Linked DNA regions of Siphonobacter curvatus. The main gene of each other region encodes a partner of the protein of the gene in region 3 in a complex. Links are inferred from orthologs where the notes say so. Each region holds a gene or a part of one and is shown on either strand. Other genes may lie near its edges. The genes, in order: pnp, rny and pfkA.

The links.
Region 1: pfkA (region 3) and pnp share a complex: the UniProt entries of both Bacillus subtilis proteins name them as parts of the possible RNA degradosome complex. The link is inferred for Siphonobacter curvatus from one-to-one orthologs.
Region 2: pfkA (region 3) and rny share a complex: the UniProt entries of both Bacillus subtilis proteins name them as parts of the possible RNA degradosome complex. The link is inferred for Siphonobacter curvatus from one-to-one orthologs.

The regions. Positions count from the first base shown.
Region 1 is NZ_PTRA01000001.1:2,251,416-2,254,493, forward strand. What follows is about bases 1-2,919. They hold pnp (polyribonucleotide nucleotidyltransferase), read right to left. Parts: upstream 2,609-2,919; coding sequence 392-2,608; downstream 1-391. Other genes in these bases: C5O19_RS09270 (sigma-70 family RNA polymerase sigma factor), read right to left, coding at 1-300; rpsO (30S ribosomal protein S15), read right to left, coding at 2,866-2,919. Outside these bases: more of rpsO, read right to left, coding at 2,920-3,078. UniProt on the Bacillus subtilis protein: Involved in mRNA degradation. Catalyzes the phosphorolysis of single-stranded polyribonucleotides processively in the 3'- to 5'-direction. Necessary for competence development in Bacillus subtilis.
Region 2 is NZ_PTRA01000001.1:634,364-637,473, reverse strand. What follows is about bases 79-3,029. They hold rny (ribonuclease Y), read right to left. Parts: upstream 2,365-3,029; coding sequence 793-2,364; downstream 79-792. Other genes in these bases: C5O19_RS02595 (hypothetical protein), read right to left, coding at 3,026-3,029; zapA (cell division protein ZapA), read right to left, coding at 2,456-2,737; C5O19_RS02610 (hypothetical protein), read left to right, coding at 79-719. Also shown: more of C5O19_RS02610, read left to right, coding at 1-78; more of C5O19_RS02595, read right to left, coding at 3,030-3,110. UniProt on the Bacillus subtilis protein: Endoribonuclease that initiates mRNA decay. Initiates the decay of all SAM-dependent riboswitches, such as yitJ riboswitch. Involved in processing of the gapA operon mRNA, it cleaves between cggR and gapA.
Region 3 is NZ_PTRA01000001.1:1,173,677-1,176,591, forward strand. What follows is about bases 27-2,782. They hold pfkA (6-phosphofructokinase), read right to left. Parts: upstream 2,014-2,782; coding sequence 1,039-2,013; downstream 27-1,038. Other genes in these bases: C5O19_RS04700 (redoxin domain-containing protein), read right to left, coding at 27-113; C5O19_RS04705 (YdcF family protein), read left to right, coding at 247-969; C5O19_RS04715 (DUF5723 family protein), read left to right, coding at 2,326-2,782. In the rest of the region: more of C5O19_RS04700, read right to left, coding at 1-26; more of C5O19_RS04715, read left to right, coding at 2,783-2,915. UniProt on the Bacillus subtilis protein: Catalyzes the phosphorylation of D-fructose 6-phosphate to fructose 1,6-bisphosphate by ATP, the first committing step of glycolysis.

The DNA.
Region 1 (3,078 bases), 1.1 Mb from region 3 along the record:
AAAACCACGCGTTTCGTCGAAACGCTGAGCGGCTTTAATCAAACCCAAGTTTCCTTCGTTGATCAAATCGCCCAGGGAAAGTCCCTGGTTCTGGTATTGCTTAGCTACCGACACTACGAAACGTAAGTTCGCTTTGGTCAGTCGCTCTAAAGCTAATTGGTCACCTTCACGAATTCTTCGAGCCAGTTCTACCTCCTCGTCCGGGGTGAGCAAATCCACTTTACCAATTTCTTGAAGATACTTATCAAGCGATTGGCTTTCCCGGTTAGTGATCTGCTTAGAAATTTTTAGCTGTCTCATCTGGCATCAGAATTTGCTTATGGGTTGCTGATGATTATGTAACATGAAAACATGAAAAAAATTCAGGAATCGTTATCTTTTGTAACGTAAATTAGTTACGGGGGCGGCGATTCTCGGAATTTCCCCGGTCCCCACGTTCCGGACGATCTCCTCTTTCAGGACGTTCGGGTCGCTCAGGCCGTTCCACATATCCTTCTGGTTTGGGCAACAGCACCCGCCGGGATAAACGGAATTTTCCGGTTTTCTGATCTACTTCAATTAATTTCACCTGTACTTCTTCGCCTACTTCGAGTACGCCTTTCATGGCAGGCAGACGATCCCAGGAGATTTCCGAGATGTGCAACAGACCATCACGTCCGGGCAGGAACTCAACGAATGCTCCGAAGTCCGTAACTGTTTTCACCTTACCCGTGTACACTTCACCTACTTCAGGAATTGTTACGATGCCTTTCACCCGACCTACGGCCGCATCCATCGCTTCTTTGTTCGTGGCGAAAATGCTGACGTAGCCTTTGCTATCTTTTTCTTCGATGGCAATCGTTGCACCCGTCGTCTTCTGAATTTCCTGTACTACTTTACCACCAGGTCCAATCACGGCACCGATAAACTCCTGAGGAATTTCCAGAATAACCGCCCGTGGAGCATGAGGTTTGAAATCGGGACGAACTTCGGTAAGGGCTTTCTTCATTTCGTTCAGAATATGAAGACGACCCCGCTTGGCCTGATTCAGAGCTTCGGCAACCACTTCGTACGAAAGGCCGTCGATTTTCATATCCATCTGGCAAGCCGTGATTCCGTTTTCCGTACCCGTTACTTTAAAGTCCATATCCCCCAGGTGATCTTCATCGCCAAGAATATCGGAAAGAACGGCGTACTTACCCGTTTCAGGATCGGAAATCAGACCCATAGCAATACCGGATACGGGAGCTTTGATTTTTACTCCGGCATCCATCAGAGCTAACGTACCCGCACAAACGGTCGCCATCGACGACGAACCATTGGATTCGAGAATGTCCGAAACGACCCGAATCGTGTAAGGGTTGTCCGCGTCGGCAGGCATTACCTTTTTCAGGGCACGCATCGCCAGGTTACCGTGACCTACTTCCCGGCGTCCGGGTCCACGGTTAGGTTTCACTTCACCCGTAGAAAAACCGGGGAAGTTATAGTGCAACAGGAATTTGCTGTAACCAGAAACTAAGGCCTGATCAACAATCTGCTCATCCAATTTCGTTCCCAGGGTGGCCGTGGTTAACGACTGCGTTTCACCCCGCGTAAATACGGCTGATCCGTGGGCACGAGGTAAGTAATCGACTTCGCACCAGATGGGACGAATTTCATCCAGAGCCCGTCCATCCAGACGACGACGCTCATTCAACACCAGGTTACGAGCCGCGTCTTTTTCAATATCGTGGAAATACGTGCCAACCAAACCCAGGTCTACGGTATGATCTTCGGGTAAAGTCTCCAGATATTCCTTACGAACGGCTTTGAATCCTTCTTTACGGATTGATTTATTGGCGTTACCCTGTGCGGCAACGGCATAAACCTTCTCGTAATAATTATCGTACAAAAACTTCTTCAATTCGAGGTCATGGGTTTCATGACTATATTCTCGCTTGACCGTTTTTCCTACTTCCGCTTCTAATTCTTTCTGAGCAGCACATTGAAGTTTAATGGCATCATGTGCCGTTCTCAATGCTGTCAGCATATCATCTTCGGACACCTCATTACTTTCACCCTCAACCATCAGAATGTCCGTGCTGTTACCCGCAACAATCAGATCCAGTTCAGCCCGACTCAGCATGGAGGTCGGCGGATTGATCAGATACAGGCCATCAATTTTGGCTACGCGTACTTCAGAGATGGGACCGTTGAAAGGAATGTCGGATACCATCAAAGCAGCCGAAGCAGCCAGACCCGCCAAGGCGTCGGGTTGTACTTCGGGGTCAGCCGAAATCATCACCACGTTGACTTGAACATCCGCGTGGAAATCACCGGGAAACGTAGGACGTAAAGCCCGGTCAACCAGTCGGCTTATTAAAATTTCGTAATCGGAAAGACGGCCTTCCCGGCGTTGGAAACTTCCGGGGATTTTACCCGCAGAAGCAAATTTTTCCTGGTAATCTACCGAAAGAGGTAAGAAATCAGTACCTGGACGGGCTTCTGGTGCGGCTACGGCCGTGGCCAGTAACATCGTGTCGCCCATACGGACTACTACTGATCCATCGGCTTGTTTAGCCAGTTTGCCAGTCTCGATGGTAATGATTCGACCATCGGGAAGACTGAGTTTTTTGGTTACAACGTTCATAGTTTGTCGTTTTGACCGCTTTTGAGACCGCTCTCCACCAAGTGAGGGACCGCTGTGTAGCTCATCTTGAGGAGGAACCGCTTTCAAGAGGTTAGCCGGGGAAACTCCCCGTAGTTGCATTCAGTTACCTCAACTATTCTATAAGAGTACAAAAACGCGAAGAAGTAATCAATTTGTCGAAGAAAAATTTTCAGGACAAACACAAAACAAGTCAGGGAATCCACTAAACGGAATTCCCTGACTTGCGTATCAACCGATTATTTACGGAGACCTAATTCAGCAAGAATGGCCCGGTAACGGGTAATATCTTTTTTGTGTAGATAGTCGAGAAGACGACGACGCTTACCTACCAATTTCAACAGACCCGCACGCGTAGCGTAGTCTTTTTTGTGTACTTTCAGGTGCTCAGTCAGTGAGCTAATCCGATACGTAAACAGAGCAATTTGCGATTCAGCCGAACCGGTGTCGGT
Region 2 (3,110 bases), 540 kb from region 3 along the record:
ATCCGGATACTCAGCGGGAAAATGGCTTAGAAGTAGCTCGTCAGCTCAATGATAGCTTAAAAGTTGTTACGGCTTTTGAATCCGTTTATCTCAGCCGTCAGCCGGGAGCTAAAATCGAGTACCTGATTTTTGATACTGAAATCACAAATCTCACCGAGCGTCCCATCGAAATCAAACCGCATGACTTCGAAATTACCGCCCTGGATGAGACACAAACCCTGTTACTTTACAAAACATCCGCCGGTACGCTTAACCCTTGGCGAAGACAAGGCTTGGATCCAGACCTGGAATTGCAGCGAATAGCCCGACAAATTAAGCAGGAACAGAAGATTCTTCAATTCAATAAAGTGTTCAATACCGTCTTACTGGTCGGTTTGGTTGCCGCTGACGTAGCGACCCAAACGAACTCGCGGCAAACGTATCACGAGTACGCTTCCAAACGGGCGGGTATTGCCGCAGGCTGGCAAACCCTGGCGGTTAAGCGAGTAGCTGATCACCAGCGTTTTGGCAATCGGATGGATCAGCTTACTTGGGAACAGGGCAACTTCGAGCGGGAAACGTTTCGCCAGATGATACTCCAACCGGGCGAGGCCATGCGAGGCAAACTTTTACTCCAGTCCAATCGGGCGGCTCACTTCTACGAAATCACTTATCCAGCCCGTAACCAAGCCCTTTCATTCCAGTTTGAACAAAAACGGGTGAAAGACAAGCGAAGATAAGTAGCCGCTTCGCCTATACAAGCAAAAACCCCGCTGGTATCAATCAGCGGGGTTTTTGCTTGTATAGACTTGCTTATTTTGCGTAAGCTACGGAACGCATTTCCCGAATTACCGTCACTTTAATCTGACCGGGATACTGCATTTCTTTCTCAATTTTCTGTGAAATATCGTAGCTCAGCTGACCCGCTTTCTCATCCGATACGTTATCCGAATCCACGATGACGCGAAGTTCACGACCGGCCTGAATGGCGTAACACTTATCTACGCCGTTGAAGTTGAGGGCCAGAGCTTCCAAGTCTTTTAAACGCTGAATGTAGCTTTCCATCATTTCCCGACGGGCCCCGGGACGCGAACCACTGATGGCGTCGCATACCTGCACGATGGGGGAAATCATACTGGTCATCTCAATTTCATCGTGGTGAGCTCCAATGGCGTTGCAAACTTCCGGGTGCTCCTTGTACTTCTGGGCCATTTCCATACCCAGAATGGCGTGCGGTAATTCCGGCTCTTCGTGCCACACTTTACCAATATCGTGCAGCAGACCTGCCCGCTTAGCCAGCTTCGCATTCAACCCAAGTTCGGAAGCCATCGTTGCACACAACTTGGCTACTTCGCGAGAATGTTGAAGCAGATTCTGACCGTAGGAAGAGCGGAAACGCATCCGACCTACCATCTTGATCAGTTCCGGGTGCAAGCCGTGAATACCCAGGTCAATGACCGTACGTTCACCGATTTCGACGATTTCGTCTTCGATATTCTTTCGCGTTTTAGCTACCACCTCTTCGATACGAGCCGGGTGAATCCGACCATCCTGTACCAGTCGATGGAGCGACAAACGGGCGATTTCACGACGTACGGGGTCAAAACCCGAAATCACAATAGCATCCGGCGTATCATCTACGATGATTTCCACGCCCACAGCCGATTCCAACGTCCGGATATTCCGTCCTTCACGTCCAATAATTTTACCTTTGATATCGTCCGATTCGATATTGAAAACCGAGACGCAGTTTTCGATGGCCTGTTCGGCTGCCGTCCGCTGGATGGTTTCAATAACGATCTTCTTCGCTTCTTTCGTTGCCGTCAGCTTGGCTTCTTCTACGATGTTTTTTACGTAGCTGGAGGCCCGCGTTTCCGCTTCGGCTTTCAGGTTATCGACCAGTTGCTGACGAGCTTCGTCGGCGGTCAGACCGGCGATTTTTTCGAGCTGGGAAACGGCACTGGTGCGGGCTTTCTCGGCCTCATCCACTTTCCGTTTTGCTGACTCCTGCTGCTGGGCTAACTGCTGCCGCTGCTTTTCCAGTTCGTCTTCCTTGCGTTTCGCCTGTTCACGTTGCTGATTGATCTGACGCTCAAAATCCTTCAGTTTCGCCTCATTTTCCTGAAGAACACGTTTCCGCTTATTGGTTTCTTCCTCAAATTCAGCCCGGCGTTTAAGAAAATTTTCTTTCGCTTCAAGAATCCGCTGATTTTTGAGGTTTTCCGCTTTTTCTTCGGCGTTTTTAATAATGTCGACGGCTCTTACTTCGGCCTCTGCTTCCCGATTTTTAATCGCTTTCCCTAAGAATATCCGGGTAATAAAGAATACTATTCCCGCTGTAATGAGGGTATCGAGCAAATACAATAGAATACTACTATCCTGCATTTGTCTGTATGGTTAAATAATAGTGAAACCAAACAGCCCTCTGCCGGAGACCGTTAAAAGTGAAGAAAAACAGGGATCTCTAGTGTATCAATCAATTCCGCAGTACCGGATTGACTAATTCATCCATCATTTCGAGCTGAGCAAAAGCCTGATGCTGTAAGGCATTGAGCTTCAGATTAGTAACCATGCAAAAAAGCATCACACGCGTCATCCGCTCGTGCATGCTGTGAACATTTTCCTTCTCGAGTAATTGCTGCATTTGCTGATTCAATAGTTTAGCCGCTTCCCGAATGTAGAGTTCATCTTCTTTCGGAATCGTCATTTCGTATTGCGTGCCAGCAAGCTGTATGTGGATGGTACGATTCGTTCCCATGCAAAAGTAGTTATGGCTTATTATCGCTCTAACTGCATTTTCTTCGGTCTTTTAATCGGCGGTTGAGCCGGTCAGATGGCCTGTATTACAATCTAAACTTTTACAAGTTTAGTACTTAAAAGTGAAATTATGCAAATGTTGTGCAGGCTATTCATTCCGAATGATTGGCTTTTCGCAATAAATTATAGGCTTTAATCCTATTTTCGCCCTAGCCATCGGTTCATTTTTACCTTTACACCCTCTGGTTTTGCTTCACTTTTCTTTGGTACAGCAATTCCTTGTGGAACGCTATTCCGATAATTTTTTAATGGCCTTGTCCACTTCCTGGATGAAATGATCAACCTGAATACGCAACGCTTCGGGATTATCCGGG
Region 3 (2,915 bases):
TAGCAGGTACTATCCCGTAAGCCCTGAATACGAGCCGTAATTTTATAGCCGCTCTGAGCCGATAGGGTATATGCTAGAAAACTAAGTAAAAAGGTAAAACAATAACGAAGCATAGGAGAATACAGATTGTCATTCAAAGGTAAGGTTTCACGTCTAAAGTTGCCGACCTTTGGCAGCCATCTTACAAACGTTTAAGTACACCTATCTATGTTTTTTTTACTTTCTAAAATTTTGTTTTATCTGTTAATGCCTATCACTTTTTTAGCGTACGGGTTACTAACAGCGGCTTTTTCCAAATCTGCCCGCCGCAAGCAATGGGCTATTTGGGCAACGTTGGGGTGGCTGTTTATCAGTACTACCGACGTTATTACGAATGAATTGGCACTAGCCTGGGAATATGCCCCAGTAACCCTGAAAGCGGATGAAACGTATGATATGGCCGTAGTATTAACCGGAGGGATTACCGGCAAAAAAGATGGAAAGGTGTTCTTCGGTAATTCAGCGGATCGAATTCTCCAGCCCTTGCTTTTATACAAAGCAGGAAAAATAAAAAAGATTCTGATTTCGGGTGGGTCGGGTATTGTATCGGCCCAGGCTGATTCTACTTCGGAGGGCAAAGCGGCTGCTCAGTTACTACACCTAGCCGGGATACCCCAGTCGGATATTATCCTAGAAGGAACCTCCCGCAATACCCGCGAAAATGCCAGGAATACCGCTAAACTATTGGGCCAAAGTACGCCAAAGATATTGCTGGTAACTTCAGCCTTTCACATGCGTCGAGCCGTCGCCTGTTTTCAAAAAGAAAACGTACAGGTTAGGCCTTACCCAACGGACTTTTTCGCCTCTGAGCGACAAACTGCCTGGGATTACTTGTTGATACCGAAGGAATATAATCTATTCTGCACCTATCGCATGATGCACGAAATAGTTGGGTACGTTATGTACTGGGCCATGGGGTATCTTTCCTAAGAGGAAAACAGATAGAGTAAAGAGCCAGAGAAACAGGAGCCTCCTGCTCGATACTCTATCAGGCTAATCTTAGGAAAGAATGTGTACCATTCGTAACAGATCGTCCGAAATGGGCTTATCCTTAGTAATACATTCGATAAAGGGCGTATAAACCAGGCGATTGTTGACAATACCCGTCATTACGTTTTTCTGACCCCGGAGTAAGCCTTCAATAGCACCCAGACCCAAACGACTGGCTAGAATGCGGTCGTAAGCGGACGGAACGCCGCCCCGCTGGATGTGGCCAAGCGTTGTCACCCGAATATCCACTTCAACGTCAATACTTTTCTTAATCTTTTCGGCGATTTCGGTAGCCCGACCTTCTTTTTCTCCTTCAGCAACTACTACGATGGAAGAAGACTTCTTCTTCACAAAGCCCTGCTTCAAGGTCTTAATAACGGATGAAACGGGTTCAGAAAGATCTTCCGGTACCACCACGAACTCAGCTCCACCGCCAATACCCGATTGAATGGCAATGTAACCCGAATCGCGGCCCATTACTTCGATGAAAAATACGCGATCGTGCGAATCAGCCGTATCCCGGATTTTGTCAATCGCGTCGAGTGACGTATTTACTGCCGTATCATAGCCAATGGTATAGTCTGTTCCGTACAAATCGTTATCAATCGTACCCGGAGCACCTACCGTTGGAATTTTAAACTCATTGAAGAAAATCTCAGCTCCGGTGAAAGTACCATTTCCACCGATGGCGACTAGTCCTTCGATGCCCAAGGCTTTCAGGTTGTCGTAAGCCTGCTGGCGGCCTTCAGCCGTAGTAAAGCGACGTGAACGGGCGGACTTCAAAATAGTGCCTCCCCGTTGAATTATATTAGAGACATCGCGGGATGTCATCGGATAAATATCACCTTCGATCATGCCGCTGTACCCCCGCCGAATACCAAATACTTCAACTTTGTGGTACATGGCACCCCGTACGACCGCCCGAATGCAGGCGTTCATGCCTGGAGCATCTCCCCCGGAGGTAAACACTGCAATACGCTTCATATTTGTGGTCAAGCCCGTGTTAGATTATTTTGGTTACAAATGGGATTACGGAAGTTTTGAGCACGCTCTCGTAAACTTGATGCAAATTTACAGCTTCTTTGGCTGGATTGGCTTTATGAACTTCAAAAATCAAAGAGTTCATGGTAATTTAATAAGATTCAATCTTATTTTCCATGTTTTTACGTACATAGTGGCACACTTTATCAGTTATTTTTCGAAAATTTGGTGTGTCCTTCCATCTTAAATAAATCCAATAAACATTTATCATTATCGTACTAAATGAGAAGGGTTTTGGCCCTTGGGGAAACCCGTATGAAGAGAGTTATCACATTTATTTCTATACTTTTAGGAGGAACTGGATCTGAGGTTTCGGCTCAGTTTTTGCTGGGGCAGACGGGTAGTAACTACGCAGGCATTCACGGGATATACGCCAACCCCGCCTCGGCTGTGGACTCCCGTTACAAAGTACACGTTCACTTAGCCGGTTACGAAAACTATCTCTATAACAACTACTTAGCCTGGGAAGCTCCGTACTCACCGGTTGCCATGCTAACGAATACCGTTTCTTCCAAGTACCGGGGTCCGAGCAAAGGAATCATCTTTCGCGACCAGGAATACTTGCGGGAAAAGCTCAACGGTCGCGACAAGCACTTGCGGGCGGGGGGGGAAGTTCGGGGACCGGGTGTACTGATTACGTTGAATGAAAAAAATGCATTTTCCTTCAATACCCGTATTCGGGCCGGGGTGGCTGTAACCCATGCCTCCCAATCGGTTGCTCAGTTAATCAAAAACGGAACGACGATAGGGCGGGCTATTGAACCCGAAGATTTCGGTACGCATGTGTACGCGAACACCAACGGCATGGTCGAACTTTCGGGAAGCTACGCCCGCGTGATGTACGA